One region of the Paenibacillus sp. 1781tsa1 genome, then DNA from elsewhere that is predicted to be linked to it. Evidence: riboswitches for the same ligand, from Rfam matches in the RefSeq annotation. Region 1 holds a riboswitch; each other region holds the start of a gene.
The links. Region 1 has a riboswitch for S-adenosylmethionine ahead of metA (homoserine O-acetyltransferase MetA). Riboswitches for the same ligand answer to the same signal wherever they lie in the genome.
Positions count from the first base shown of each region.

Region 2: another riboswitch for S-adenosylmethionine. It lies ahead of NKT06_RS25890 (methionine ABC transporter ATP-binding protein); the one in region 1 lies ahead of metA (homoserine O-acetyltransferase MetA).
Region 3: another riboswitch for S-adenosylmethionine. It lies ahead of mmuP (S-methylmethionine permease); the one in region 1 lies ahead of metA (homoserine O-acetyltransferase MetA).

Region 1 covers NZ_JAMYWY010000001.1:1,992,327-2,003,242, reverse strand. The annotation lists gene NKT06_RS09040 (zinc-binding alcohol dehydrogenase family protein) at 72-1,085, opposite strand; gene NKT06_RS09035 (aldo/keto reductase) at 1,082-2,059, opposite strand; gene mqnC (cyclic dehypoxanthinyl futalosine synthase) at 2,286-3,422, opposite strand; gene NKT06_RS09025 (trans-sulfuration enzyme family protein) at 3,664-4,836, opposite strand; gene NKT06_RS09020 (PLP-dependent transferase) at 4,833-6,020, opposite strand; gene metA (homoserine O-acetyltransferase MetA) at 6,045-6,962, opposite strand; SAM riboswitch class I at 7,198-7,321, opposite strand; gene corA (magnesium/cobalt transporter CorA) at 7,773-8,708, shown strand; gene NKT06_RS09005 (HRDC domain-containing protein) at 8,779-9,780, opposite strand; gene NKT06_RS09000 (ROK family protein) at 9,957-10,835, opposite strand; gene NKT06_RS08995 (MOSC domain-containing protein) at 10,912-10,916, opposite strand, start outside.
Region 2 covers NZ_JAMYWY010000001.1:5,751,200-5,762,115, reverse strand. The annotation lists gene NKT06_RS25910 (DUF2515 family protein) at 1-348, opposite strand, end outside; gene NKT06_RS25905 (thioredoxin family protein) at 491-835, shown strand; gene NKT06_RS25900 (COX15/CtaA family protein) at 1,137-2,075, shown strand; gene NKT06_RS25895 (Cthe_2314 family HEPN domain-containing protein) at 2,267-2,983, shown strand; SAM riboswitch class I at 3,122-3,263, shown strand; gene NKT06_RS25890 (methionine ABC transporter ATP-binding protein) at 3,389-4,423, shown strand; gene NKT06_RS25885 (methionine ABC transporter permease) at 4,424-5,083, shown strand; gene NKT06_RS25880 (MetQ/NlpA family ABC transporter substrate-binding protein) at 5,159-5,998, shown strand; gene NKT06_RS25875 (DUF2167 domain-containing protein) at 6,373-7,371, opposite strand; gene NKT06_RS25870 (SDR family oxidoreductase) at 7,545-8,324, shown strand; gene NKT06_RS25865 (NifU family protein) at 8,471-8,716, opposite strand; gene NKT06_RS25860 (YuzB family protein) at 8,797-9,051, shown strand; gene NKT06_RS25855 (NAD(P)/FAD-dependent oxidoreductase) at 9,048-10,109, opposite strand; gene mqnE (aminofutalosine synthase MqnE) at 10,352-10,916, opposite strand, start outside.
Region 3 covers NZ_JAMYWY010000001.1:6,136,227-6,147,142, forward strand. The annotation lists gene NKT06_RS27520 (sensor histidine kinase) at 1-238, shown strand, start outside; gene NKT06_RS27525 (ABC transporter ATP-binding protein) at 385-1,143, shown strand; gene NKT06_RS27530 (ABC transporter permease) at 1,147-3,549, shown strand; gene NKT06_RS27535 (DUF4097 family beta strand repeat-containing protein) at 3,572-4,432, shown strand; gene mmuM (homocysteine S-methyltransferase) at 4,524-5,564, opposite strand; gene mmuP (S-methylmethionine permease) at 5,542-6,954, opposite strand; SAM riboswitch class I at 7,046-7,148, opposite strand; gene NKT06_RS27550 (Ger(x)C family spore germination protein) at 7,219-8,421, opposite strand; gene NKT06_RS27555 (GerAB/ArcD/ProY family transporter) at 8,418-9,518, opposite strand; gene NKT06_RS27560 (spore germination protein) at 9,559-10,916, opposite strand, start outside.

The sequences.
Region 1 (10,916 bases):
TCCCCTATGGATGGAAGTATTGTCCACCAAGGTCAGAGAGCGTTTTTTTCTGTTATTATAATTAATTGATATTATAGTTCAACGATGGCTTTGACTACATGTGAGTCTGGCAACAGCCATTGGTCTATTGCAGAAGGCAACTCATCAAATTCCACTCGGTGTGTGATATAACCATCCATGCTTAATTTCTTTTGACGCAAGGTGGACAGGACTTGTTCAAAATCTTCACGGGTTGCGTTTCGACTACCCAAGATACTCATCTCCCGTTTGTGAAACTCAGGATCATGAAAGGTAATATCCGCTTTCACCAGTCCCACGAAAATGAGTTGACCACTATGCGCCACATATTGAATGGCCCCATTCATGGAATTCACATTACCGGTTGCATCGAAGACAGCTGTAGCATAGTCGCCTCCCGTAATTTCAGCCACTTGTTGTACAGTATGTTCATTGGCCTGTACCAGATCATCCGCTCCAGCCCAAGTCCGGCTAAGCTCCAGCCTGTCCAGGTTACGGTCAACGGCAATAACACGGGCTCCCGCCTGTTTCGCGAATGCCATCACGCCAAGCCCAATCGGACCAGCTCCAATCACAACTACATGCTCACCAGGCTTAATTCCCGCTCTCCTGACCGCATGGGCTCCAATGCTTAAGGGTTCTACCATTGCGGTCTCATCCAGTGTCAAACCTTCTGCTGAGAGCAAATGTGAGACAGGCACGCTGATTCTTTCTCTCATGCCTCCGTCTACATGGACGCCCATGACTTGCATGGACACACAACAATTGGTTTTTCCACTGCGACAAGCAATACAATGACCGCAATGCAGATATGGAATAATGCTTACCTGATCCCCTGGCCGTAATCCTGCATCGTTCGGACCGATCTCTTCAATAACACCCGCCAGTTCATGACCCAGTACGCGAGGATAAGTAAAGAATGGCTGATTGCCTTTGTATGCATGCAGATCTGTTCCACAGATTCCAATCCGTCGAATGGCAACCAACGCCTCCCCTTCTGCACGTTCCGGTTGAGGCAGGTCCTGTAGCTTCAATTGATCTATTTCTTCACATACAATGGCTCTCATCGTTGTTCCCCCTTGGATGCTTCTGCTGACGTGTTGCTTGGCTTCGTATTATATTCAGGACGTCCGCTGGACCACGTCTCGTTATGCAATGGAGCCAAAATGCGCAGCACTTCATCAAGCAAACCCTGATCTATCGGCTCCTCTATCCAGGCTGCATTATTGACGATATTACGCTGGTTGGCACTGCTTACCAGTGTTGTTGGAATCCGTTCATTCGACGTGGAGAATTGCACAGCCAGCTTGGCAATGTCACTGCCTTGATCTGCACAGAATTGTGCAGCCTCCAGACAGAGCTGCTTCACCCGTTCATCTGCCGGATGCCAGGCAGGCGCACCTCGGGTACTTAACAAGCCCATAGAAAGAGGCGAAGCATTGACGAGGCCAATTTCTTCTTTTTCCAACAGCGGCAATAACGATAACAATGAGGTATCATTCAATGAATAATGACAATACGAGATGATTGCATCCGCATTGATCTGTGGCAGAACCTTCTCGAACAACGGCAAGGGTAATCCGCAAATGCCCGCATGACGAATAACTCCCTGTTCTTTCAGACGCAGAAACGTTGGAAAAGCTTCTTCAATAATCATTTTTGCTGGCACAAATTCAATATCATGCAGGAACAAAATATCAATATAATCGGTATGCAATCGCTTGAGGCTCTCTTGTACACTATCCTGAATACGCTTACGTGAAAAATCAAACTGATCTTCCCCATAACGTCCGGCTTTGGTTGATAACATATATGAACTACGCGGCAAGCTGCGGATAGCCTCACCCAACACCGTCTCTGCCTTTGTCAGCCCGTAGTAAGGTGAAACGTCTATGTAATTCATCCCCGCATCTACGGCTGCATGTACAGTGCGAATCCCTTCGTCCCGGTCAATGTCACGAAATACAGAACCGAGGGAGGATGCTCCAAAGCTTAATACAGGCACGTCCAGTTCTGTCTTTCCAAGTATTCTTCTCTTCATTGGTTTGCCCCTTCCTGCATGTCTGGCTACACAAGTTCCCTTTCATTGTAACAGTTCAATTTCATTATAAAATATCGGCATTTGCGTAATATGTACTGTTTGATGACCTCAATCTCCGAAAAAAATCAAAAAGCCCGCCGTCTCTCCATACGGAGTAGTCAGCGGGCTTGGCTTCATAAATACTCATCTAACGATCAGCATATATGGAGTAGTCAAAATATTATAATTAGTTCTGCATTACGAAATCTTCATGTACGGAATTCTCTTCGTCGAACATGCGCACAATCTCGTATCGGGTGTTACGCTGTGCCGGAATATAACCTGACTCTCGAATCAAACGCAGGATGGATTCAATGTTAACTTTGTAAGTTGCACCCGCAGCAGATACAACGTTCTCTTCAATCATGGTACTACCGAAGTCATTGCAGCCAAATTCAAGCGACTTCTTACCAATCTCAGGACCCATCGTTACCCAAGAGGATTGAATGTTCTTAATATTATCCAGCACCAGTCGGCTGATGGCTACAGTCTTCAAGTACTCTTCCGGAGTCTGACGCTCCAGCTTAAGGTTGGTATTGTCTGGCTGGAAAGTCCACGGAATGAACGCCAGGAAACCTTCGGAATCATACTTGTTCGCAATACATTCGTCCTGCGCTTCACGTACACGGAGCAAGTGCAATGCACGCTCTTCCATCGATTCACCAAGGCCGATAACCATGGTTGCCGTGGTGTTCATGCCGATGCGGTGTGCAGTTTGCATAACGTCCATCCAATCCCGCCATGAACCTTTCAAGCGGCTGATCTTCCGGCGTGTGCGGTCATCGAGAATTTCAGCACCGCCGCCAGGCAAGGAATCCAGTCCAGCTTCGTGAATGGCACGAACAACCTCTTCCAATGTAAGACCATCGGAGACTTCAACCATTTTCATAATCTCCGCTGGGGAGAAAGAGTGCATCGTGATGTTCGGGAAACGCTCTTTGATGGCTTTCAACAGGTCTGTATAATAGCTGAAAGGCAAGTTTGGATTCGTTCCACCTTGCATCAAAATCTCGGTACCATTCACATCTTCCGTTTCCTGAATCTTCTGGAAAATAACTTCATCCGGAAGCACATAACCTTCATCCGAACCAGGTCTGCGGTAGAAAGCACAAAAACGGCAGTACACATCACACACGTTCGTGTAGTTGACGTTACGCCCAATTACAAATGTTCTGTATGGTTCAGGGTGCATGCGTTTCATAATGACATTAGCAGCTGCCCCGATTTTGTCCACTTCATTGGATTCAAATAATTGAATCGTGTCTTCCAAGTCCAAACGTTCGCCCCGAAGGGCTTTATCTAAGATACGGTCTACCGTACTCATCGTAAAAAAGCCTCCCTCATGAAGAGAAATTATATAACGATCCGTCCCAACTTGTTCAAAAGAAGCAAGTTCTGGTGGCAACATCGCATTTCTGTACTCCACATATCGTAACACAGGTTACATGTGAAAAAAAGCACCTTATGTACAGGTGCTTTAAAAATAAGTAAAAATTTTTACATATGGAATGGAATTGATTCGAACTTAAGTGATACGGATAGGCGTATTTGGGCACTCACTTTTGCTAGGATTCCTGAAGTGCTTGTTCCAAATCTACAATCAGATCTTCGATATCTTCCAGACCTACTGAGAAACGCAGCAATCCATCTGTTATTCCACGGTCATGGCGAACCTCAGCAGGCATTGCCGCATGAGACATCATCGCTGGATAGGACAGAATACTCTCCACAGCTCCCAAACTTACAGCAACAATGGGTAGCTTCACCCGGTTAAGAACTGCTTTTGCGCGATCACCTGAACCGACGTCAAAGGAAACGACAGCTCCATATCCTGTTGACTGGCGCTCATGTGCCTCGCGGCCCGGATGATCCTCCAGTCCAGGGTAAAAGACAGCGGTAATATCGCTGCGCTCATTAAGCCATGCCGCAAGTCTGGCTGTACTACGTTCACTATGAGCCATACGAGCCCCCAAGGTTTTCATCCCGCGCATCAGAAGCCAGGATTCTTGTGCCCCGAGTACAGTTCCAAGTCCATTTTGCAACTGTTTCAGTTGTACGCCAAGTGATTCCGTGCGAGCAACTGCTAAACCTGCCAACACATCACTATGCCCCCCGAGGAACTTGGTAGCACTATGTACGACGATGTCCACACCAAGCTCAATTGGACGCTGATAGTACGGTGTCATAAAGGTGTTATCCAGAATCGTGATCAGGTCATGTTCCTTCGACCAGTCAGTTACGGCAGCGATATCCGTAATTCGCAGTGTAGGGTTGGACGGTGTTTCCATATAAACTGCCTTGGTGTTTGGCTTGAGTGCCGCTTTTACTTCATCGATATTGGTCATGTCTACAAAGGTCGTCTCAATCTGCATACGGCTTAATATGGAAGTAAGCAACCGATACGTACCTCCATATACATCTTCCGTTACAATCATGTGATCCCCTGCGGAGAACATCATGAACACGCTGGAGATCGCAGCCATCCCCGATGAATAGGCGAATCCTCGTGCTCCGCCTTCTAATAGTGTGATGTAATCTTCCAGAGCCTGACGTGTCGGATTACCTGAACGACTGTAATCATGTTGAGGCGGATTGAAGATATCAAAATGGTGGAAGGTTGAGGCTTGATAGATTGGTACACTGGAGGCTCCAGTTGTTTTGTCGATTTCATCACCAAAATGAAGCAATTTGGTCTCAAATTTCAACTCGGCGTTCTGCTTGTTGTTGGACTCACTCATGAGTGCACGCCTCCTTCAACTTCCTGTTGCGCAGCTGTCAGAGCATTGCCAAGATCTGCAATCAGGTCATCCGCATGTTCAATGCCTACGGAGAACCGGAGCAGCCGGTCATCCACACCTACGGCATCACGAATTTCCAGAGGAATATCCGCATGCGTTTGTACCGCTGGGTAGGTCATGAGTGATTCCACTCCACCAAGACTTTCGGCAAAAGCAATCAGTTTGATATGACGCAGCAATGGTTCAACATAACGTGCATCCTTCACTTTAAAAGAGAAGATACCTGTGTTACCGGTGGATTGTTTATTCTGCACCTCATATCCCGGATGATCTGACAGACCTGGATGATACACTTCACCCACCGCTGGATGCTCAAGCAAGTATTTGGCAATGGTAAGCGCATTGTATTCATGACGCTCCATGCGAAGAGCCAGCGTTTTCATCCCTTTCATCAACTGGTAGGAGTCACTTGGAGACAATACAGCTCCAATGGAATTATGCAGGAACGCCATCTCTGCAGATAATGCCTCACCCTTGGTTATAATTAGTCCGGCCAGCACATCATTGTGTCCGCCCAGATATTTGGTAGCGCTATGAATGATGATATCGGCACCCAGTTCAATCGGACGTTGGAAAAATGGAGTCAACAACGTGTTGTCAACAATGGTCAACAGGTTGTAACTTTTCGCCCAGGAAGCAACGGCTTCCACATCTGTGATCATCATCAGTGGATTGGTTGGTGTCTCAATGAATACAGCTTTGGTATTCGGCTGACGAACCTTCTCCAGTGCTGCAAGGTCATTCGTGTCCACATAACTTGCGGTTACTCCGAAACGGGACAAGATGCGTTCAAGCAGACGATAGGTTCCGCCATACAGATCAAGCGATACGATCAGATGATCGCCTTGACCAAACATGGCAAAAATCGTTTGCAGGGCGGCCATACCCGAGCTACAGGCAAACCCTGCATCACCGGACTCCAGCGCTGCAGCCGCTTCTTCCAACACTTTACGGGTTGGATTCGTTGTACGAATATAATCAAACCCCGTGCTTTGTCCAAGTTTCGGGTGACGAAACGCAGTGGATTGATAGATCGGAAAGTTAATGGCGCCTGTTACCGGTTCATTGATGGACCCAATTTGTGCTAAGCGGCTTTCGATTTTCAACTTGTTGTTGTCTTCCATTGCTGCATCCTCCTGTAATCTCGATTAGATTTGCGGGCCAATATCGTAAGGTGTTTCTTGATACACATAGTAATTGAGCCAGTTAGAGAATAATAAGTTGGCATGAGCGCGCCAAGTGGCGGGTGGCACACGGGAAGGATCGTCATTCGGATAATAATGTCTAGGCAATGCGATATCCAACCCTTTAGCTGCATCCCGATCATACTCCCACTTTAATGAGAACGGGTCATACTCGGCATGTCCTGTGGCAAAAATTTGTTTGCCGTCTTTGGTAGCAACCAGGAAGATACCCGCTTCCTCGGACTCAGCCAAAATCTCTAAATTCTCATTCTTTTCAATATCTTCGCGTCTCACTTCCGTATGACGGGAATGTGGAACGTTGAATACCTCATCGAATCCACGCAACAACGGAACATGTGGTTTATTGATGGTATGTGGGAAAACGCCAAAACACTTTTCATCAAGTGCAACCTTGGGTACGTTAAAATGATGGTATAAACCTGCCTGGGAAGCCCAACATATGTGGAGGGTTGAAGTCACATTGGTTTTGGTCCATTCGAAAATCTCCTGGATTTCATTCCAATAGTTCACGTCTTCGAAATCCATCTGTTCCACCGGGGCACCCGTAATAATCATGCCATCGAAACGGCGGTGCTCAATTTCATCGAAGGTTTTATAGAACAGATCCAAATACTCCTGCGACGTATTCTTCGACGTATGGGATTTGGGATGTACGAGAACAACATCCACCTGAATAGGCGTGTTTCCCACCAGACGAAGCAATTGTGTTTCAGTCGTTTCCTTTGTGGGCATCAGGTTTAATATAGCGATACGGAGTGGACGAATATCCTGCTGGTATGCAGAAGTTTCATCCATGACGAAGATATTCTCTCCTTCAAGTACTTCTTTTGCTGGTAGAGTATCCGGAATTTTGATTGGCATGGTAAGTCTAACTCCTCCTTGTGCATAGATAGATGCAGCCGCCACTGGCTTGATGTCTTCACATCAGTATAGTGATTGACTGCCTTGAGCTTGTAAAAACATTGAATTGCTCTTTCATCCAACGTTACAAACAACCTCAAGTTCCTTAGCGAAAATCACTGCTGAGAAGTCGGGGCATATGACAAAGACCTTCCTCGGATTTCGAGAAAGGTCATATGTAAATAGATATGCGCCTCTCTCATCTCTCAGTTACAACAGTGCCACTTGACACTTGGTCGCTGCAAGAATTAGCACCGTGCGGTATACCGCCGGTTGCCGGGTTTCATCGGGCCAGTCCCTCCACCTACTCTTGATAAGATTTCGCTGTATTAGATTGTAATTTAATATGGTTCACCGTCTACTTTATTACATTAATGCCCTCACGTCAAGTTGCAGTTCTCTGTCTGCGGTCCAGATCGGAACCGTTCATCATCCGTTGTCATACACTGCCTCAGGGCGCGAAATAGACACATTTTTGCGCTTGAAAGCACCTTGTACCAGCGGTATACTAAACAAGGTGTTATAAACCCTTATGTGAGAGGTGACATATTAAATGGATGGCGACCCGAGGCCTGACTGGCAGCCGAATTCCGACAAACTGCATAGAGAATTGACATCAGCATGCCGGCAGCGGGACGTGACTTCCGTTTGATTATATAGTGAACGCAGCCCTGATCTCCAGGCTCCGCTGCCGACCGGCTGATTTGTTCTTTTTGCGCCCATAATGATAATATCCGCCAAGTTGGCGGGTGCAGAAGGAGTAGATTAACGATGAAAATCCGGTTGGTAAACAACGGTGTATTTATTCCGGTGGACGATATTCAGCAGGCGCTGACTCCACCAGCGGAAGGATTCTACTGGATTGATGCAGATGTAGACGATTTGGCGGTACTTCAGCCTCTGTTCTTAATGCATGATCTGGCTGTGGAAGACTGTCTTAGTGACGAAGAACAACGTCCGAAGATTGAAATTTATGAGAACCATTATTTTATTGTGATTAATAGCATCCGTTTCGATGATGAAGAGATATTTCTGCGTGCGGTGAACTTGTTCCTCGGCAGACATTTCATTATTAGTGTTACGAAGCAAAAGGTCAGCGAATTGCGTACACTGAAACCAATCCTGTGGGAACAGGAAATCAGTACACCGGATCGTCTGTTGTATTTGCTGGTTGACTTAATTGTTGATAATTATTTCACCGTAGGTGACCGAATTGAAGCACGGATCGAGAAGCTTGAGGAAGACATTCTGATGCACACCAAAAAGTCACATCTGAATGAAATCATCGGGCTGCGCAGTGAGATTCTGTGGCTGAAAAAAGTCCTTGGACCTCAGAAAGAGGTCATCAACACCCTAAACAAAAAAGATCTGCGTCTCATCGATGATCAACTGCAAAAGTATTTCAGTGACATCTATGAGAATGCCGTAAAAATATCGGAAACCTTTGAGACGTATCGCGACCTGATGGGCAACTTGCGAGAAGCCTACCAATCGAGTATAGCGAACCGGGCGAATGAGATCATGCGTGTATTTACTGCCATTACCACGGTCTTCATGCCGCTGACGGTTATTACCGGTATATACGGCATGAACTTTACGAATATGCCTGAGCTTAACTGGAAATACAGCTATTTTGTTGTGATTGGCCTGATGGTTACCCTGGGCCTGAGCATGTTCTTCATTTTCCGCAAAAAAGACTGGGTATGAACTCGTATGAAATAACAAAGACGACGCGCTCCTCTTGGAGAAACGCCTCGTCTTTTTTCATTTCCGATCATTAACCAACTTGCTTCTCTGTCTCTGCGTGCCGACGAAAGCGGATCCGAATCATGCGCAGTTTTTCATAGACCTGCTCCAGACTTCCTCCGTCGGGCTTCTTCGCTCCATACACCTTATGTAATACTGGCTTCAGGAACGTATCTCCCAACTCCTCATATGCACTCCATACAGCCTCTTGTTCGTTCTCTGGCATCACAGCAAGCTCCACATCAAGAAGGCAATCGGTATCATAACCTTCGTGATCCAGTGCCTCTAACCACTCAACCAACTCGCGTCGGGATAATCCGGATCGATTAACAATTTCCTCTAACGTATACCCTTCCTTCATGCCTTCAAGCACCTGCTTGCGCGTGGTGAACTTATCAAGTTCCTGTTTGTACTTCTGCTCTCTCTGCTTGTATAACCAACTCTCATACTCTTCTTCCTTCAGCGCCGTGTATACCCAGTCCAGCGGAAATGTCGTTGAACGCTCCAACCCGTTCGTAATTTCCATCCATTCCGCACCATAGACGGTCGCTTTGCTCTCTCCTACGCCTGGCAGTTGCATCAGTTCATCCAGCGATTGCGGAACAAAGGCACTGATCAAACGCAGCAGACGATTCGTTGCTATAAAATACGGTGCCTTCCGGTCAGACACAGCTCTCTTCCTGCGCCATGTGCACAGATCCGTATATAATTGCTCATTGCCGTATAATTCACTGTAGCAATGGAGCCGCTGTCCACCATAACTGCGTGATTTCAGATCATCATTCTCATGAAATAACCCCTGCAACTGCGGTCTGTACCCCTCACTCATCTGTATGGCAAGCTGATGACGGTAAATATGAAGCAGCTCCTCCCAAGAAGTTCCTTCATACCAGATGCTGTCCTCACGCTCTCCTTCCTCGTAGCGACTCCATCCTAGCTGCCAGCTATCTTCCTCTTCCCCAATCCATAGCTGTGCATACTCTGCATTCTGATCTGACATTCTGGACAATCTGTTCATGAAAATGACTTCCATTTTCCGTTCCCTCCCTTTAACATTTCAGCCTATGCGGGTTAGTTACGCTACCTACAGGCAGCACAAAAAACACCTCTCCTGCAAAATCCATGCAAGAGAGGTGCTTCCTCATTAACCGTGCTATGCTGTTGCCCATATCATACCACAATGGTAAAATTCGTCAATCCCTTAATGATCTACTTATTCAATGCCAGTTTGGCAAGCGCCAGCGAACCACATAGACCCGCATTGTCACCAAGCCCGGGTGAAACAACATACTGGTCAATCTCGGATTGAAGTGCCGGATGCTGAACATATCCAGCCAGCAACTCCTGCAGTTTGCTACGAACCATTGGGAACAGGTGCTCCTGCTTCATTACTCCGCCACCCATTACGATTTTCTGTGGAGAGAGAATGAGAACATAATTCATCAGTGCATGTGCCAGATAATGTGCTTCAATCTCCCATGCTTTATGATCTGCAGGCAGCTCATAAGCCGGTTGCTCCCAACGTTTGTTAATGGCTGGGCCAGCTGCAAGGCCTTCAAGACAGTCACCATGATACGGACAGAAACCTTCGTACGTATCCTCCGGATGTCTGCGTACAATGATATGTCCCATCTCTGGATGAGACAATCCATGGACCATTTTACCGCCAACCACAGCACCTGCACCAATACCTGTACCCACCGTGATATACAGACAGCTCTCAAGACCTTGTGCAGCGCCCCAGGTTGCTTCTCCAAGTGCAGCACCATTCACATCCGTATCAAATGTCATCGGTACATCAAAATGCTCCTTAAGCTTGCCAATCAGGTTATACTGTCCCCAATGTGGTTTTGGTGTTGTTGTGATATAACCATACGTTGGGCTTCCTTCAATTGGATCAATTGGACCGAATGAACCTACACCCAAAGCTTCAATGCCTTTGCCTTCAAAAAACGAAATCACTTGAGCCATGGTTTCTTCCGGTGTTGTTGTTGGAAAACTTACGCGTTCCAGAACTTCTCCTTTTTCTGTGCCAATACCACATACAAATTTGGTTCCACCTGCTTCAATTGCGCCTAAGATCGTCATGTTAGTCACACTCCCAAGTTAGTTTAAAAAGGAAATAATCGTTCGTGCTTTACTTGATGACACTATAATTACCCTGTTACT
Region 2 (10,916 bases), 3.8 Mb from region 1:
AGCTGCCGTGCGGGTGATATTACTCCGATTATGCTCCTGGGTCAGCGTCTTAATCTCTTCCAGGATGATGCAATCTTCTTCGCAGACGAGTGCGCTTTGAACCTGGTCCGTACGTGCAAAAGACTTGCTGCTGGCAGGTAACAGACGCTCCACCTCAGACTGTAGGGCAGCTGCCGTATCAGTATCCCACTCGATGTCACGCAATGGGTGACGAAGCTGTGCTGAGGCTTGCCATGCAGCCTGTTTGCCACGCCAGATTTCCCGGGCAGCACCCGGAATGGAACGGACAATCTGCAAGAGGGACCCGTGATGCTGTTCGCTGGAAGAATCGGTTCTGGTGGAAGTCATGACGTGACATCCTTTCATGATGTTCTGGGTTTAGATTCACAGACCATGTGGTTTATTCTAAGTATGCGCTGATTATTTGACTTCCACTCGCCAATTTGCTTCACTTAGGGTATGACAAGGTACAGAAAGGGAGATGAACTGAATGGAACAGATTACTTCCAAACCGGCTTTTGATGTAGCCATCCAATCCCCACGTTTGACGATTGCCGTATTCAAGGCAGACTGGTGTGGTGACTGCAAATACATCGATCCGTTTATGCCTGAGGTTGAAGAGAAATATGCACGTGAACTGACTTTGATTGAGGTCGACGTGGATCAGGTTGGAACGGTTAGTGAAGAGCAGAATATTCTTGGCATTCCAAGCTTTGTGGCGTATACAGATGGGCGCGAACTCGTACGGTACGTGAACAAGCTGCGCAAGTCGAGAGAAGAGATTGAGCAGTTCCTGGATCGCGCAGTCGAGGTGTACAACACGATCCATAAATGATTATAAAAGTATGACAGGTTCATGTTGTAAAAGGGTATAATAAAAAGAACGCCATTTCTCTTGAAATAGGGAAATGGCGTTTGTGTGTTCGACACGTTTCTATGTTAGAAAGTTTGATGTACATAACCCCAATGACCTATCGGTCATTATTTCAGCAGACGTTAACATTTTGTCACAAAGCGCGGGCGTCAATGAACATTTTATCCGGTATAATGAATTTAGTTGTGAAATAAGTGTCAAAGTATCGAAACAAGCGGAGAATATTCTTCGCCATCTTAAACCAACAGCGGGTGAGAAAAAATTGAAACACTTAACTTTATTTAAATGGTTAACCGTATTAACCTGTCTTGTCATGTTTCTGGCCACTTTTGGTGGAGGCATCGTAACCAAAACGGAATCGGGCCTTGGCTGCGGAACGGAATGGCCTTTATGTAACGGGAAACTCGTTCCGGCACATACTGTGGCTTCACTTATTGAATATTCCCATCGCGCTGTAAGCGCACTGGCTGGATTGTTGTCCATTGCTTCGTTTGTTGCTTTTCTGCTGTTCGGCAAGTCACGCCGTGACCTGCAATTGTTTTCTTTCTTAACCTTGGTATTTGTTATCGTCCAGGGAATCATGGGGGCTTTTGCCGTCGTCTTCTCCCAATCTTCAGCAGTCATGGCACTGCATTTCGGCTTTGCACTGATTGCTTTTGCCAGTTCCCTAATGATGGCGCTGGGCATAAGGCAGGAGGCAAAAGATGGCGGATTGGAGCGTTTGAATAAATACCCTCGGGTGAGCAAAAAATTCAGGAATCTGGTCTGGTTCTCCACCATATACACATACCTCGTGGTATACACGGGTGCATTTGTGAGCCACACGAATTCTGCTGGCGGATGTTCTGGATTTCCGCTCTGTAACGGGCAGATTATTCCTGAGCTTTCGGGTGGGGTAGCGGTTGCTTTTGCTCACCGTGCAGCAGCAGCATCGCTCGTCATTGTTATTGCAGTTCTGGGTCACTTCGCTTACCGTAATCATCCGGACAACAAGGAAATGCGTACCCTTGGCGTGGTATCCGTTGTTCTCATCCTGATGCAAGTCGTCATTGGTATTTTCATGATGGTGACAATGAACCGCCCGGAAGTATATATGTTCGTAGCTCTCGCTCATATGCTGGATATCGCCATATTGTTCGGAGTTTTAACGTATATGAGTTTCCTGGTGTACAAGCTGCATCGACCGGTTAATCGGTTCTAGATACAGATACAGTTCTCTTGAAAGTACTCGGCCTAATATGAAAGTCCACCATCCAGTGATGTACATCATTGGACAGGTGGACTTTGTTTGATGTCAGGGGGATCAGGGCAACCTATGGCAAGCAGCAATTACACGGAATGGATGAAGTTTTATGGTGATGAAATGTTGATTCGGAAAAGAGGAGGTTAAATATGCTGCGAACGTTGTTGGGGGAAAAACCGCGTATAAACGAAGGTAAATTGAAGGAAGCGATGGACTCCATGGCGCATACACTTGAGCTGTTTCAGCGGCAAATGCATGTGGATCATGATCCCACGCACGACTATCGGAAACTGTATGTGTGGACTCAGGGACTCATCTCTTCACTGGATGAACTGGAGCAAAGCAGCTTCGCTGCAGCTCATTTTCGCAAAAAGGTCGTTGCAGGCTCAACGGACGACATGACACCGACTGAAAAAGCCGAGTATGCCCGATATGTGTATTTCTACAAAGATGGCTTCATCCGCTGCTTTGCCATTCTGGATAAAGTCGGTACCGTATTGAATGAAATATTCCAACTGAATACTTCAAATACAAAAGCGCATTTTTCTTATTTTACAGTGTTAAGGCAGTTCGATTATGCGAGGGAGCATCATGATCTTGCGTTGAAATTAATTCAGATCAAGGACTCATACCGGGAGCCGATGAGTAAGCTGCGCAAACGACGTAATATGGAAATTCACTACATGAACTCAGAAATGCACGATGACCTGTGGCAGTTACACCAGACCTTGCAAGGTAAAGTAAAGTTAGAGGATCTCAATCAGCATGTGCAGGAAATGCGTCAGGGCGTGGATATGGTCTGTGAAACGTTAACAGCCTCTTATCGTTATATTAATAAAATATGGCAAAGAAATAATTCCCTTTGACAAATCGGAATACTTGGAATATACTGAGTTTCAATTAGAGTGTTACAATGACAAAGAATGAACAGATATTTCTTAAAAGTTACATTCACATTATAAAGCATGAACTACATGAACTTATAAAATCCTACAACAACATATTTCTTATCGAGAGCGGCGGAGGGACAGGCCCGATGAAGCCCGGCAACCGATTTGTAATGACATGATACATGTATCATTCGTTATAGATGTTAGGTGCTAATTCCTACAAAATGGTGCAAGGCACGATTTTGGCAGATGAGAAGGTATATTCTTTCACGTGAAGAGCCCTCTTTGTTTCTGCAAAGGGCTCTTTTTTGTACTTTAAGGGGAGTTTTCCTTTAGATCGGGTAAAGATACATGTAGGTGGTTGGAAAGGGGCAAGTGCGATTGATTGAATTAAAAGGTCTAACAAAAACGTACGGCAAAGGAAAAAAGTCTACAACAGCGTTATCCGAGCTGAATTTGAACATCCAAAAGGGTGAAATCTACGGCGTGATTGGCCATTCCGGAGCGGGTAAAAGTACACTGATTCGCTGTATTAATTTGCTGGAGCGGCCTACGGAGGGTGAAGTATGGGTTGACGGAATCAACCTGACTGAACTGAGCAAAACCGAATTACAGCAACAGAGACGCAAGATCGGAATGATTTTTCAACACTTTAATCTGTTATCTTCGGCAACAGTATATGATAATGTGGCTTTTCCACTAAAGCTTGTGAATACACCCAAGGATGCCATCGATCGTAAAGTGAAGGAAATGCTCAATCTCGTTGGTCTGGAGAACCATAGCAACAAATATCCAGCTCAATTATCAGGTGGACAGAAACAACGTGTGGGGATTGCGAGAGCACTTGCGAGTGATCCGAATGTACTTCTCTGTGATGAGGCTACTTCAGCACTTGATCCGCAGACGACAAATTCAATTCTGAAATTATTGCTCGACATTAACGAAAAGTACAACCTTACAATTGTGCTGATTACACATGAGATGCATGTCATTCAGAACATCTGTGACAAGGTGGCTGTCATTCATCAAGGTGGCATTGTGGAACAGGGACCTGTAACAGAAGTGTTCCTGAAGCCGCAACATGCGATTACGCGGGATTTCATGATGCGTGACCATGAAGCTGGACTGGCTCTGGAAGAGACCGCTCTGGCGAATGCAGGCGTTGAATTGCAGGCAGGTGTTGCTTCCAAACTTGTGAAGATATCCTTTCTGGGGAACAAAACGTATGAAGCGATTTTGTCCAGAACGGTTCGTAAGACGGGTGTGGATTTTGCCATCCTGCAGGGAACGATCTCTACGATTAAACAGGTTCCTTATGGACAGCTGACCGTTCGGTTCGAGGGTGATTCTAATGCCATTGATCGGACGATATCCGAATTAACCGCTGAGGGACTTGATGTGGAGGTGCTACGTTAGATGGATTTTTCAACCGTACGTTGGGAAGAGATTGGTAAAGCTTCAATAGAGACACTACAAATCCTGGGCGCTTCTGGCTTGTTCACCATTATCATTGGTTTGCCGCTTGGCGTATTGCTATTCATGACGGCGAGATCCGCCTCAATACAGTCACGTGTGGTGTATACGATAATATCGTTTATTGTTAATATTCTGCGGTCAGTTCCTTTTATCATACTGATTATAGCCATTATTCCGTTCACACGAGCACTCGTTGGTACGGCTACAGGGGTATTGGGTGTGATACCGCCTCTAGTTATTGGAGCAGCTCCATACTTCGCTCGTTTAGTGGAAACTACTTTGCGAGAAGTTGATCGTGGTGTAATTGAAGCGGCACAGGCGATGGGTGCATCAACCGGACAGATTGTAAGACGGGTTTTACTGCCTGAGGCACTGCCTGGTCTGCTTGCTGGTATAACAATCACCATCGTTACGCTTGTCTCTTACACGGCGATGGCGGGCATGGTTGGTGGTGGAGGACTGGGAACGCTGGCAATCAATTATGGATACTTCCGTTATCAGTATGAAGTTATGATAATTTCCGTTGTATTTATGGTCATTCTAGTGCAAATTCTCCAGATGGCTGGAGATCGCTTAGTTACATTTTTCACCAGGAAATAACACATAGATAACATGATGGCCTATGCATTCGTGCGGACGCCACATGAAAAATTGATTAGAGAAGGGGTTTTACACATGAAAAAATGGTCTTTCGCTCTACTTAGTCTTATGTTGATTGCAGTTCTCGCAGCTTGCGGAAACAACAAGGATGCCGATAGCGGCGCAGACAATTCAGCAGGTGCACCACGCACGGTTGAATTGAAAGTTGGAGCTTCACCTACACCACACGCTGAGATTCTGGAAAGCATCAAGCCTGAACTGGAAGCACAAGGTATTCGTTTGCAAGTCGTTACGTTCAATGACTATGTTCAACCCAACCAGCAACTTGCTGATAAAAAATTGGATGCAAACTTCTTCCAGCATCAACCTTACTTGGACACAGAGAATAAAGAACGTGGATTCAACCTCGTTGCTGTAACTCCTGTTCATGTTGAACCTTTTGGCGGATACTCCAAAAAGATTAAATCTTTGGATGAATTGGCTGACGGCGCAAAAGTAGCCATTCCAAATGACCCATCCAATGGGGGACGTGCTCTGTTGCTGCTCGCGAAAGAAGGCATCATTACGCTGAAAGATAACACAAATATCACATCTACGATTCAAGATATCACAGCCAATCCGAAGAACCTGGATATCATCGAGCTGGATGCAGCCATGATGCCTCGTCAATTGGATGAAGCGGATCTGGTATTCATCAACGCTAACTATGCGCTTGAAGCGAACCTGAATCCGGCGAATGATGCTTTGCTCATCGAAGATCTGCAAGGTAACCCATACGCGAACATCCTCGTTTCGCGTGAGGACAACAAGGATTCAGATGCAATTCAGAAATTGGCTGCTGCCCTGCACTCCGAAGAAGTGAAAACATTTATCAAAGAGCGTTATAAAGGTGCAGTTGAACCTGCAACTGAATAATTCAATATGAATAATATGATGTAAAGCTTATAAGAAGAGGATGTCCCTTTAGTCATGAATATGACGGAAGGACATCCTCTTTTAGTGTTATTTTGTTTTAATGAACCTGACACACGCTAATCACTCCCATATGCCCAGATCTGAGATCCAACGAATCCCAGAGACGTTATTTCGTCGATTTACTCAATTTTTTAGGTTTTTAAGCCCTTTTATGACGAATTAGCGTTAGAGAGGTTCGTTAAATCTTGCAACCGTTGATGATCTGCCTTTTAAGGTGCGGTAGGTTCATTAGGGCTTAGAGCAAGGTGCAACTTTTGAACAGCCACTCCCTAAGTCTGTGCTGAAGCATGGATCAACATAAGTCACAACATAGGTCAAAGTTTTTCTGATGTATCAGTATTGGAGTGATGTCCAGATTGGCGGTAGTAGGATAATTCATTCTGATCAGCATGCTGCTGTTCATCCGCTTCCTGCAAGTACGTCCTCTCGGAGGGAGAGAGTTTTTCTTCATCTCCGTGTGAACTTTTGATTTTGTATCTGATCCAACCGATTAGCCCAAGAACGACAACCAAGATTAAGGCCCATCCTTTTTTGAGCAAAAGAAGGGCGCTGAATTTTTGGGAAGCCGTGTACCCGATTCCGCCCATCAGAAGGCTGTTGAGTCCTATGGTGGATGTTTTGTCAGTCGAAGCATTATATTCCTCGTAGGTATGTCCTGCATTAATGTGAAGTTGATTAAGGACGGTTTCCTCGAATGCCTGGCGGCTCTGTTGAAAGTTGGCCGTATCAATAACCAGAATGGCTGTAATGTACCCTTCGCGTGTCAGGAGTTTTACATTGTAATTCACCATGGCTTGCTGATCAGCATTCTTGAAACCAAGGGAGTAGACTAACTGATGTTTGGTCTTGTCGTATGCCGGTTCAATTTCCCAACCTGTTATGTACGTTCTATATTCAGGATCGAGCTCTCTGTTCTCTTCTTCTGTGCCTCGGATATAACTGCTTAACAGTTCTTCGGCATTCAAATTTTGATCATCATCATGAATATGACCTGTCTTCACGTACTCGAACACGACATACCACGAGCCGGATTCGCTATTGCTGGTCAGGCTTCCGATTTCATTCCCGTTAGGTTTTCCACCACTGTTAAGTATCGAGCGTTGGGTATTGGCTTTATCCAGAAAGGAATGACTTTCAGGGACTTCGAGTGTGGCTTTACCGTCCAGAGAGACCGATGCTGGTCCACTAATCCAATCGTATTCATCAGGTGCCTGGTCACTCTCACTTGCCGCTGATACCTGCAAGGCACTGGAGACTGTTAATACACTCACCATTAGAAGTGTAAGAAAAGATATCCATCTTTTGTTCATCATATTCATGTAGAGGTCCTTTCAGGTTATATCCTCGACAATACCATAGGTGTTCAATTTGATTCAAGATATATTTGGAATTAAAGGTGGATAATTCCTTGTGGATAAGCGAGTTGTAGGCGGACGATAAATCTTTTATACTGGATAGTGACTGCTCTTTGAAGAGGGGGATGAACGTGAAGGGAAAGATTGCCCTCATAACGGGAAGTGCCAAAGGTCTTGGTAAAATGACGGCCCTCAGTCTGGCAGATCAGGGATGTCATATTGCCCTCAACTATGTACACAGCAGAGTAGAAGCTGAGGCTTTAAGGGCTCAGATTACAGCCAAGGGTGTGCGGTGTATTGCTATCCAGGCTGATATATCCAAGGTAGAAGATATCTCTTCATTGGTTGAACAGGTGGAAGGCAACCTGGGCAGCATTGATATTTTGGTGAATAACGCGGGTCCATTTGTCCGTGAACGACGATTATTTGCGGATTATTCTGAAGCTGAGGTCCAGATGCTTGTGCAGGGAAATCTGTTAGGACCGATGTTGCTGGATCAGCGTGTATTGCCAGAGATGAGACGCAAGCAATGGGGACGCATTATCCATTTTGGCTTCAGTCATGCTGGAGAAGCGAGATCATGGCCTCATCGCGCCGTATACGCGGCTGCCAAGGTAGGTCTGGTCTCTTTTACAAAGACACTCGCCGTTGAGGAAGCTCCTTATGGAATTACGGTCAACATGGTATGCCCGGGAGATATTCGCGGTGCCAACAAAGAGAAAACGATTGATGAAATGGCAGGCATCACCGACGAGGAAACGCCAAGAGGGCGTCCTGGCAGCGGTGAAGATATCGCACGAGTGATTACGTATCTATGCCTTGATCATTCCGATTTTATAACAGGCAACATTATGGATGTATCTGGAGGACTTGATCCGATTCGTCCGACCATACAGCGCGAGGATACTTAAGGTGAGTTATAGGACTGGACGTTGAAGCTCGTTGATGCGGGTCTAGGGGACAGATGAAATAGAAACGCTGAATATGTACACAAAAAAAGAGCCCTCCGCTTCATGCGAAGCGAAAGGCTCTTGAGGTTTATTTCGTGAAGGATTGATTAGAATACTTGTACGACTTCTTGTACACCCTCAACTTCTTCAAGAAGGGCGCGTTCAATCCCGGCTTTTAAGGTAATAGTGGAGCTTGGGCAACTGCCGCAGGCACCGACTAGTTTCAGCTTAATGATGCCGTCTTCCACGTCAACCAGTTCCACGTCACCGCCATCGCGTTGCAGGAACGGACGAAGCTTGTCAAGAACATCAGATACCTCATCATACATGGTGTCTTGTGCGTTTTCGCTCATATTTTTCAACTCCTTTCCTTCCTATATTATATTACAAATGGCCATAAATTAAAATGGTCAAACAAAGCAGGTGAACCTACATGAGACCGATTATTGAATTTTGTGCCAACAATATGCATTTTGGCACAGATGAAGTCATGGATCAACTGGAAGAAAATCCAGACTATGACGTGATTGAATACGGCTGCCTCACCAACTGTGGCCAATGTTCTATGACTCCATTTGCACTGGTGAATGGTGAAGTGGTCATCACGGACAAAGTGGAAGATCTATATAACGCCATTCTGGCCAAAATTGCCGAAGCCGATGTCTGGGACGAGCTCGATCTCGACTAACCGAGATGGCGCTTGGACATCCAGAGCACACCACTTTTCAAAATACGAGGTACACGTCCCATCATAGACGTTTTGCCCATCAGCCCAAACCCAGACTTCTTGCCGAGTGCACCGAGTGTGCCACGAAGCTTGAGTGGATGTGGATTGGGCTTTTCGCCTTTCCAGAGGGCATGCTGAATATGGGCGATCTGCTCACCCTGTACTTCCGCAGCTTGACCGCTAGGTGCATAAGGCACACTGGCACAGTCACCAACCACATATACATCGGTATATTCCGGGATTTGGTAGTATTCATTCAGGACGACACGACCTTGGGGATCTTTGGTCACGTCCAGATCCTGTACCACTTTTACAGGCTGAATGCCTGCCGTCCAGACAACAGCATCCGTTAGGATCTGTTCATCCCGGTTATAGATGGCATTAGGTTCAACGCGTGAAATGGCGATATGTCCGCGTGTCTCTACCTGATGTTCGTTGAACCATTCATGCACATACACGGACAGACGTTGCGGGAAAGCGGATAATACACGTTCACCACGATCCAGAATGCTGATGTTGAGATCCGGTCTGCTCTCACGAAGTTCGGCTGCCATCTCGACACCACTTAATCCACCGCCTACAATATGCACGTTGCCATAGGCTTTGACTTCATTAAGTCGCAGGTAAGTCTCACGTGTTTTGCTAAAGCTCTGAATGGTACAGCTGTAGTCTTCAGCGCCTGGTGTGTTGTGGAAACGGTCTGTACAACCCAGTCCAATAACAAGTTTATCGTATTCAAGCGGGTCTTGGCCTTCAAATTCAATCTGACGCTGTTCCAGGTCAATGGAAGTAACTTCTCCATAACGGTAAGTGACTTTATCGTTCACTGGAAATTGGATACGCAGGTCATAATCGGATACGGTTCCTGCTGCGAGTGCGTAATATTCGGTCTTTAATCCCTGAAAGGGGCTGCGGTCCACCAAAATAATCTGTGTATCGGATGGAATCTTACCTTCCAGAAGTTCCTTGATGATGGTGAGGCCGCCATAACCGCCTCCAAGAATGACAAAATTTTTCATGACTCGGCTTCCTTTCTGCATCAGTCCCACTGAAATGGGGCTGTAAACTGTGGAGCAGCTATGCAAAAACATAGCTGCTCCTTTTGTTAGGATTTGATTAGTTGAAAAGTAGGCATTGAAAATTGAAGATATTATTCAGCAGTTTGCACCACCCGAATTCAAACGTCTTCCTAACATGAAAGCTGCGTTCTGGAGTGGTGCGGTTGCAATATTGATTGTAGAGGGTGTGTTCTACCTATATCCTATTCGTACACTTGAATTTCATTGTAGAACGTATCACGTTCTACGGGAATACGTCCTGCACCCTTAATGAGCCATATAAGCTCTTTACGTGTAAGGCCTTCAGGTGTGAGTGCACCCGCCGCATGACTAATCCGTTCCCGAACGATCGTACCGTGTGCATCCGAAGCACCGAAACCAAGAGCGACTTGAGTCAGCTGTGGACCGATGTTAATGAAGTATGCTTTGATATGATCGATGTTATCCAACATCAGACGGCTAATCGCAATTGTTTTGAGATCCTCATAAGCCGAATTACGACGCATAATGCTCGCGTTTTTACTTTTTGGCTGCATGGAAAGCGGGATAAAGACCATAAATCCGTTGGTTTCGTCTTGCAATTCACGAATCTGCACCATATGGTTAACGCGATCCTCATAGGATTCGATCGATCCATACAACATCGTAGTATGTGTACGCATGCCGAGCTCATGAGCTGTGCGGTGCACCTCAAGATAACGGTCCACGTTGGCTTTGTCTACACGCATTTTTTTGCGATATTCATCGGACAGAATCTCAGCGCCGCCA
Region 3 (10,916 bases), 4.1 Mb from region 1:
GGGACAATTCAAGCTTACGATCGCCGATTCCGGTCAAGGCATACGTGCTCAGGATATGCCTTTTGTGTTTGAACGATATTTCCGGGGAAGCTCATCCTTGTCTTCCGGTATACATGAAGGAACGGGACTTGGCCTCTCCATCTGCAAAAGCATCATTGAAGCACATGGAGGGCAGATCAGTTTTTCCAGCAAGGTAGGTCAGGGCACCCTCTTTCAGTTCAGCCTGCCCATATGTTAAGTCGCACTCTCTCACGTCATTTTATGGGAACCTTCCTGTTTTCGGATATATCCGGAATGGTGTAATACTTTATTCATAATTTGATAATTCTTCCTCAACATCCTCCCTTTAATATGAATGGTATACTGCAACGAGGAGTGATCCACTTGACCAGAACATCTATCATTCGTGCTCAAAACTTATGCAAGACATACAATACCGGAAGTGAACAGTATCACGCTATTCGTAATGTCGATCTTGATATCTATGAAGGAGACTTCACAGTGATCATGGGTAATTCCGGTTCAGGCAAATCCACACTTTTATATTTGCTTAGCGGACTCGATCACGTGACAGCTGGAGAGGTTTATTTTCAGGATCAACGCATTGATGCCTACGGTGAGCGGGAGATGTCTGATTTCCGCACCCGCCGAATTGGCTACATCTATCAAAGCATCAACCTTGTTCCGGACCTTTCCATTCAGGATAATATTGCTCTTCCAGGATATATTGCTGGGAACAAAAAAAATGAAGTAAAAGCTCGAGCAGCCCATCTTATGAAGGCTATGGACATCGACAGTCAGAACAATCGCCTGCCCTCCCAAACTTCCGGGGGACAGCAGCAGCGGGCGGCTATTGCACGCGCACTCATCAATTCACCGGATATTATATTTGCCGACGAACCTACCGGAAGTTTGAACTATGATCATGGGAAAGCGGTGCTGGACATCCTCACAGATATTAACCGGAAAGGACAATCGGTGGTCATGGTGACACATGACATCAAGGCCGCTTGCCGGGCCGACCGCCTGATCTTTGTCCGAGATGGTAAAGTCGGAGGTATTCTCGAGTTCGATAAATATGACGAAACCCAGATTCAGAATCGGGAATCCATGGTCTTCGCCTTTGTGTCGGGGAAGGAGTAACCTATGGCCGCCATTCTAAAGCTGAGTTTCTCTTATCTGAGTAAAAATAAAATTCAAAACCTGTTCATCACCCTGCTCATTCTGCTGTCTACACTTCTGGTGTCCACATCTGTCATCATTCTGGCCAATACGGGTAACCAGTTCGAGGAGATGCATAGTCGGACCAACGGGTCCCATCAGATCTTGACGTTCGACAAAGGACTGAATGATCCCCAAACTGTGCATGACTGGTGGGCTGCCCAGAACGGTGTTCAAGTCTCACCTTTACTTACTTACCGCACCTTGTCGGGTATCACTTTTGGGGGCACTGACATCCCTAACCTTTATCTATACATGATGAATACCCCGCCTCCTCCGTGGAGTGTAGATGAACTTGTATTTGCAAGTGGTACACAACATTCGGCTCCTGAACAAGGAAGCGTATGGATCCCAACCTCCATGGCGAATGGCTATAACATCGCTGTCGGTGATACCATTCAATTCAAAACCGGATCAACCACACTTGACCTCGCAGTCTCAGCTATTGTTGTGGATGTTCCTTATGGAGCACCGTTCACTAATACGGCAAGAATTTGGATGAACAGTACGGATTACCAAAATGATTTAAGTACGCTTGCAGGAAAAGATATTCACATGATGGGCATCCATTTTGATGATTACAGTACGAACTCCAGCTACTGGGATCGTTATACAAGGGAGACGGGTGCCCCATTTCTGGAAACCAAAATGGAATTTGAAAGTATCTCATCCTTTTATTTGATCATCAATCAGATCGTCGGGTTCATTATGATATTCTTAGGGGCCGTCATGATGATTATTGCCCTCATTACGATTGGCTTCACCATATCCGATGCCATTCTGGCCAACTACAAAACGATAGGTATCCTTAAATCGCTGGGACTCACTTCCCGGGGCACCATTGGTACCTACGTCATTCAATATGCCCTGCTGTCTATCATCGCCGTTCTTCCCGGGCTGGTACTGAGCGTATTCGTCTCCAAATTCATCATCAACATCTCCGTATCGTCCCTGCGGACTGGCCAGGGTGATCTTCCAATTGAGGGCATTGGAGCTGCTATTGTTGTAGGGCTACTGTTACTCGTCTTGGTTATTGCATTCGTCGTGTTATACGCCAGAAAAGCTCGCACGATCGAGCCTGTTCAGGCCATTCGGTACGGTATGTCGGAGAGCGACAATGTACGCATGGCGCGACGAATGAATTCACCTCTCGCAAACCGGGCCTTGTTTGGACGATTGCCCGTATCTTTTGTCATCGGCATACGCAATCTGATCAAAAACAGCAAAAGCTCGGTTCTGATGTTATTGCTAACAACGATGGCTGCTTCCGTACTTGTCCTCGGGTATGTTGTACTGACCAGCATTACCGGAATCTATCAGACGGCGGCCAAATGGGGTTATGACAATGCTAACATTGCCGCAGTCGTTGTAAACAAAGCTACGTTTCCGAGAGCAGAGCTGCAGAACGTATTGGAAGAAGATCCTCGCATCAAAAATGTGGGCTGGCAAGGGAACATCACCGGAGTTATCCTTCCAGATGATTCAACCGACGTGGCCAGCCAATCTACCAGTCTTTATCTAAGAGTACTGGATGGAAGCTATCAAGATCTTGGTTTTGAGACGTTGAGAGGAAACAATCCGGAACGCGAAAATGAAATTTCAATCGGGGTTAGTGTTGCCAAGATGTTAAACAAGGATATGGGAGATCTCATTGATCTCTACATTGAAGGAGAGAAACGCACGTTCATGATCTCGGGCATCTATCAGGCCATCTCCGACATGTCGGTATCCGGAAGAATCACAGCTCAAGCGCTTCGAAGCGTGAATCCGAATTACGGAGATGTAGATGTCGCGTTTATCAATGTCAACGATCCTTCTCAGGCGGGAGCCATTGCTAACCAATTGAATGAACAGTTCAAAGACTCTGCTTCCATCGTCACGCAAAAAACGCTGCTGGATTCCGTTTATGCAGAAGCTGCAAGCATTCTTGTGTACCCCATGGCTCTAATTGGTCTGCTGTTCATTTTGGTTACATTTATCATTATCTTCAGCACCTGCCGGATCAGTATTCGCAAAGAGAGCAAGACGTATGGCATATATAAGTCGATAGGAATGACATCTGGAAAAATCCGTTTCTCCATTGCTACTGGAGTAGCTGCTTTAGCTCTGATTGGTTCAATGCTTGGAGTCATTGTAGGCGTATACCTTCTCCCCCTGTTACTTGAAAAAGTCCTATCGGGATACGGTATCGTACAGATTCCTCTTATTTTGAACTGGGGAGGCATTATACTCTTTGCTTGTCTGAGTATTATTGCCGCAGCTCTAGGATCGTGGGTATCGTCCAAGGTGATTCGCCAGGCATCGCCGCGTATTCTTGTCGTCGAATAACATGTAGAAAGAAGGAGTACTCATGCATAGCGTATACAAAAAGCTTCTGGTCGCCGCTCTAGGCTCCGTTGGCTTACTTGCGGCCTGTACGAATAATCCTCTCAACTCCTCATCAGAGAGCGGAAATGCCCAGGGCGCCGAGTCCCAATGGATGAAGCTGATTAGCAATAATGCTATAGATAAGGAACTTGATCAAGTCAGCGAGAAATCCGCATCCAGTCTCTTGGTTGTTGATCATCCTGTAGGTAATATCGAGGTGCGGAGCAGTGAAGATGGTGAACTTCAAGTCCGTACGTACATTCAGGCTTTGAATAATCGTACCGGTGAATCCACATTGGAGGAACTGGCTCAAAATGCCGAAGTCTCCTTAACGACCAAAGGGAAAACAACCACCGTAGAGATCCACCCCAAGGATAAGGCGGGAACCGATCTTTGGTCATGGGCCGACAAAAATATAGGAAATTCCCATTTCATCGTAAACTATGTGATTGAGGCTCCCGCCAATATCGTTGAATATGAGATCTCTACAGAAGTTGGCAATATTTCACTTGCAGGTTTAACAGGAAGCTATAAGCTTGCCAATAATACAGGCTCCATTGATCTTAAGAACATTCAAGCCCAAGGCAAATCCAGCATCAAATCCGATGCAGGTACCATCCGTCTTGATCTGAATCAGCTGCATGATGGAAGCCAGCTCAAAGCTTCAACTGAGTTGGGTACTATCACTGCCCTGCTGCCTTCCAATCTGGCTTACACACTAAAAGCGGAAACGGATCTGGGCAAGGTCTCGGGTGCTTCAAAGGGAAAGAGTGATATCAATGGCGGTGGACCTCTGCTTTCCCTGAGCACATCTGTAGGAACCATTAAGGTAGAGAATAAGTAAATATTAAAAGAAGTATCCAAAAAGCCCTTTCGTATCCTTTATAAGATACGAAAGGGCTTTTCCATGCAGTTCTGGCTCGGCTGGATATACTTTAACCCCGCCACTTCTTCGCAAGCTCTCCAATCTGATGTGGAGTCGTGCGGCAGCAGCCGCCAATAATTTTTGCCCCCGCAGCAACCCACTGTTCCGAAGCATCACTCATACTGCCACATGTACCCTGTCCACTCCACGTCTTCGTTGCTGCATCGTATACTTCTCCCGAGTTAGGATACACAATAACAGGTTTATCGCTGGTACGGCTGAGAATACTCACTGCTTCCGTCACCACTTCCATGGGAGCACAGTTCAGGCCAATTGCAGCAATCTGCGGCTCGGAACCAAACAATTGTGCACATGTTTCAATCGGCGTGCCCTCACTGATTGCCGTCCCATCTTTCAAGGAGAAAGATAGCCAGGCATACGCATGAGGAAACTCCTTTAGCAAATCAATCAGCACCTGTGCTTCCTGCAAGGATGGAATGGTCTCAAAAGCCAGAATATCAGCACCCGCTTCAAGCAATGCGGCCATCCGCGGACGATGGAATGCAGTCAAAGTCTCATCTGACACACCGTAGTGACCAATATACTCCGATCCATCAGCTAGATAAGCGCCGTAGGGTCCAACGGATGCAGCAACCATCGGTCGTGGCCGAGCTAAGACCACTGTCTCTAGGACATCAGACGTTTGTTGTGCCGTTCCGAGGACCAGATTGCCCTCCAGTTTGGCTTCCGTATTATTTACTCCGCCTTCCTGCACTTCTGCCCATACGTCATCTCTCGCCTGTACAGCCAGCTCCACCGTCTTGCGAATCAGGTCCAACGCTTCTTGCTCACCGATTCCTCTCTTGCGGAAGCCATCTACCGTGGCTTGATAACTGGATGTAATCGCACAGTCGGCTCCTGCCCTGAAATAATCCGCATGGACCTGAACAATAACATCCGGATTCTCAAGCAACACAAGAGCCGACCATAATGGATCATCCAGATCACATCCATGCTGTTCGAGTTCTGTTGCCAGCGCTCCATCCAGAATCATGACCGGATGTTCACGCAGGATCTGTTCTATGGGGTTAGTCTGTTGTGTTTGCGTCATCTACTTGTCCTCTTTTCTTATTCACACGTTCTGTTAGATAATAGGCTGCGTAACATACTACGATAAATGGAACCCCACAATACAGCGCAATTCGCTGTGTTGGGTCGAAGGCAATACCTATGCATGAAGCCAGGCATAATATAAATGAAACAATCGGTACCACTGGATACAGTGGTGTGCGGTAGACCAGATTTTTGACGGCATGTCCTTCCCGGATATACTGTCTGCGGAACAAGTACTGGGAAGCGCTGATGCTCATCCATACGGCAACAACAGCCAGACCTGAGATGGAGACCAGCGTAATATACACTGTACCAGGTGCAATGATGCTGGACAGCAAAGCCAAGGCACCACCCACCATACTGATCAGAAGTGCATTCAGCGGCACCCCGCGCTTGGTCAGTTTGGCAAACCAAGGGGAGATTGTCTTTTTATCTGCCAGAGACCAGAGCATTCGTGACGAAGCATACAGACCTGAATTCGCAGCAGAGAGAATCGCCGTCAGAATAACAAAGTTCATAATGTCTGCTGCATAGGGTACACCCACCCGCTCCATTACCGCTACAAACGGACTTTCCAGTACACTGGCATCCGACATGGGCAGCAAAGCCGACAAGATAATAATCGTTCCGATGAAAAAAATGACCAACCGCCACAGCGTGGTATGAATAGCTTTGGGAATTGTCTTTTCCGGATTCTCCGTTTCTCCAGCGGCAATACCGATTAACTCGGTGCCTGAGAATGCAAAGTTAACAGCAAGCATGGTCATCAATATCGCTGTAGCCCCATGAGGGAACCACCCGGATGCTGTAATATTGGAAAGGAATGGAGCCGGTTCAGAATCCGCCATGGGGATGAACCCAAACATGGCTGCACCACCAATAATAATGAAGACTACGATGGTAACTACTTTCACAGAAGAGAACCAGAACTCGGATTCTGCAAATAATTTTACCGTTAAAGCATTGAACAAAAAGATCATCAGTGCAAAAAGCGCGCTCCATATCCATACGTTTACCGATGGGAACCAGCGCTGCATCAACAGACCGGCGGCTGTGAATTCGGAGCCAAGCGCAACAGTCCAGGTTAACCAGTACAACCAAGCCACCGTGTAACCTGTTGCTGGTCCGATATATTTAGCTGCATAACTATGAAATGCTCCCGTCTCCGGCATATGAACAGACAGTTCACCAAGACAGAGCATGACCAAATATACTACGATGGCTCCAATCAGGTAGGAAAGAATGGTTCCCAGTGGCCCCGCCTGCTGGATTGTGTAGCCCGAGCTCAGGAATAATCCCGTTCCAATGACTCCACCCAGAGAGAGCATGACCACATGCCGTGCCTGCATTTTCCGCTGAAAATGCCCTTTGTCGTTGTTGTTCTCCATACCTGCTGCTCCCTACTTCTTCATCCAGAAAAAACAAAAAAGACCCACTCTTCCTAAAGAGTGCGCCGTTACTGACAAATAAAAACAAACGCTCCTATCTATCAGGCTGTTCACCCGCTGGAATTAGCACAGTATCCTTCAGATCTGTTGCTGAGGTTTCTAAGGGCCAGTCCCTCCACCTCTCTGGATAAGAAAATGATTTTTTACTAATATATCGATCTATCATGAATGTGTCAACATTTAAATCATAAATGGCACACCTCGCTATTCGGTAGAAGACCCCGGATTGGTAATGGTGGTCTTTACCTCGTACGTGATCGGCACGGTGCTAAAAATTTTATCCCAATCGTCTTTAACTTTTTTCCATGTTTTAGGTTCTTTGATACGCAAGCTATCCCGAAAATCCGCAACATCAACTTTGTAGGTATGCTGAAGTTTGTATAACACCTGTCGAATCTGTTGTTCGGCAAGCTCAGCAAAATCCTTTTCCAATTCTCTGAGATATTCACCTTTTTCCTCTTCCTCCGGAGAGCGCCAATCCTCCATCAGCCAGCCTTCGGATTCAGTCTTCACATGGAATGAAATATCATTGCCAACCACCTTGGGAATAATTTTCACCTTTTTCTTCTTGATTTCATATACCACGGTGAATCCTTGCTTGTTATGTGTCTTTAAGACACCTCCTTTTTTTTTGGAATTGAGCCATGACAAACCCTCAAGATCTGTTTGACTAAGTTCTCCGATGAATTTGGTTGTTTTCCCATCAAAAATGCTGCCTCCAGAGAACTTGTCCTCTCCATGGGAATTCAACACATTTTGAAGCAGAAAGCTGGAACCGGACTGCATCTGTGCATCTAACTTAGACAGTAATACAGGATCCAATATTTTGTTGGACAAGTACGAATTGTTCGTAATTCCTGTGAGATAAAAAGCCGGAATCCGAGACGGGTCCTGTGAAGTCAACACATCTAATGCAGAATGATGACTGATCAGCACCAGGCAGTTCGGTCGAATATCATTATCCCGTAGTACAAAATCAAGTAATTGGTCCAGACCATATTTTTTGGCAATATCCTTGGAGACAACGATTACCTTCAGATGATGTCCAATGAGGGGGCGATCGCGTCTTAACGCAAACTGACGGAAGATTTGCAACATGGAATCTCCACTGAGCTGTTCATTGGAGTAGGATGTTTTGCCGGAAGAAGGCGAACCGGATTGTTGGCTCGATTGACTATTGGTGAAGCCTGGAGCAATTTGCACCGTAGCGGTTACATAGTTCTTCTTAGGATATGTTCCTCCCTGTTCAGCGATGTCTTTTTCGAATGCTGTCTCTTTACCGACATCAATTCCAAGACCGACATAAAGACTTAGATCCTCTATTTCCCGACTGCTCCAGCATCCGGATATCAATAACAGAATGCACAAGGCAGAAGCTACACGTAAGAGAATACGGAATGGTATCATGCATGCTTGCCTCCTTTTTTGCGAATCAGACTTAACAACAGTAGGACCAGAGGTAAAATGGCGAATAGTATCACGGATACATTGCCGAGCATATCCCCGAGTGTAAAGGTATCATCCACCGTTTTAGGCATCATTGCTGTCACATAAATGAACGGAAGCAGACCATACATAATGCCCTTGATTTTTTTTGAACGGAACAAATCACGAATGCCCACCGACGCGCAATAATGTGTAATCGCTGTAGTCGAAAAGATTTGCATAATCCAGATGACCAACAATAAAGATTCGAACCGTTCAAATATCAAACCTTGTATCTCGAAGCTTCTTACCAAATCCAGCGTTGGCCAAGTCCGTGTTTTGATTCCATCGAGGGATAGACTACCTACAACCATGACAACAGTAATCAAATAGATTGCGGTCGTTATGAATATCCCCCAGCTCATTGCCATATTGCTCTTCTTCGGATTTTTCATATAAGCAGTCATGATTAGCATCACCTCATACCCCGTATATGACAATAGAGATGGCTTCAGTCCTTTGAAAACGGGCATAAGCCCCTCCCCGAGCACCGGTCTTAGATTCCCAATCTCGAATAGCTGATTACTCAGCAGAATTTCAATCACAAAGATAATGATTGTAATCGGCAGAATAATCTCGAACACACGTACAATGACACCAAGCCCGCCTGAGATCATATATATACCGATCCACATGAAGACCATAATAATCGCCCATGTGGGGGTGCGTTCAAGCAGATACATCCCTGTTACTTCAGCCATAACTCTAATTTCGAATGCGGCAATCACCATAAAGTACATAATCATGGCAAATCCTAATATGTAAGCAATCCAGCTCCCCGTAATTTCACGGGTGAACTGGAATACCGTTTTCCCTGGAAATCTGCGACACAAGGTTACCAGTACAATTCCGACACCTGCAATAATCAGTCCCGACAGAATAATGGATATCCAGACATCCGGTGTTCCGACAGCCTTACTGGTCGTTCGAGGTAACGTCAAGATCCCGGCACCAAGCATGTAATTGACAATAATGACAACGGCCTGTGTCGTGGTTATCTTTTGTGGGGAGCCATTCACTTCATTTCACCTCCAGACCTCTTGTCCATAAGAATTCAAATTATTCTTTTCGATCCTTGTCGATTGGTTTATTCATATCGGGACGCATTCTCATCATGTTTAACGGAGCACGTATAACGAAATCCTTCCAGTCATTCAAATGATAAGGAACCGCTGGTGCAACATAAGGTACGCCGAAACTGGAGAGTCGTGCCAAATGCGTGCATACAAGCAGGAAAAACATAACCACACCATAAAGACCAAGAATGGCTGCACTAAACATCGCGGCAAATCGCAGAATTCGCAGCGTTAACCCTGCACTATAGACAGGAATCGTAAAGGAAGAGATCGCGGTAACCGCAACGACAATAACCAGGAATTGGCTTATGATTCCTGCCTGTACCGCTGCTTGCCCAATAATCAGACCTCCAACGATACCCATCGCTGGCGCAATCGGTTTAGGCAGCCGTATCCCTGCCTCCCTCAGAATCTCAATAGAAATTTCCATGATCAGTACTTCAATGATCGAAGGAAACGGTACTCCTGTCCGCGTTTCAATAATCGTCAAAACCAGCTTGGTCGGGATAAGACCAGGGTGGAACGAAATAAACGAAATATAGAGTGCAGGAGCGAGCAATGCCAACATCGCAGCCATAAAACGCAGCACACGTAAAAAAGTTCCTGGAATCCAGCGTTCATAATAATCTTCGGGAGATTGGAGCAACATGCTAAAGGTCACGGGTACAACGAGCACAAATGGCGTCCCATCCAACAGAATAGCCACCCGACCTTCCAGCAAAGCACCGATTACCCGGTCAGGCCTTTCCGTATTTAGTACCTGCTGAAAAGGACTTAGGGTACTATCTTCAATGAGCTGCTCCACATAACCTGATTCCAGCATCGAATCCATATCCATCTCTTCGATTCGCTTGCAGACCTCCGTTACGAGATTCGGATCGGCAATATCCTGAATATAGGCTATCGCCAAATCTTTTTTGATCCGTGAACCCACTTCATACTTCTGAATGAACAGGCTCTGATCACTTCCGTAACGACGTAAAATGCCTGTATTATCGCTTAATTGCTCTGTGAAACCAATCCGAGGTCCACGGATTAATCCTTCGGACACAGGTTCATTCACGCCTCGTGATTTGATCTTGTGGCCTCCAATTAATAAAGCACCTGGTAAACCATCAACCAACAGTGCATTTTTTCCGAAAAGCACCCCAATTGAGAGCTCTTGGAGAGACTTGGTCTCCTCAACCAGGCTGACAGGAAGTAATTGATCCTTCAGGTATGCCGACAGTAGGTGTGCGTTGTCTGGATGAAGGAACCCCTCCTGCTTAAGTAGGGGAACACCTTCTAACATTAACGGTGTAATTAAGTGATCATCTACTAAGTCCTGATCTACCAGGCCTT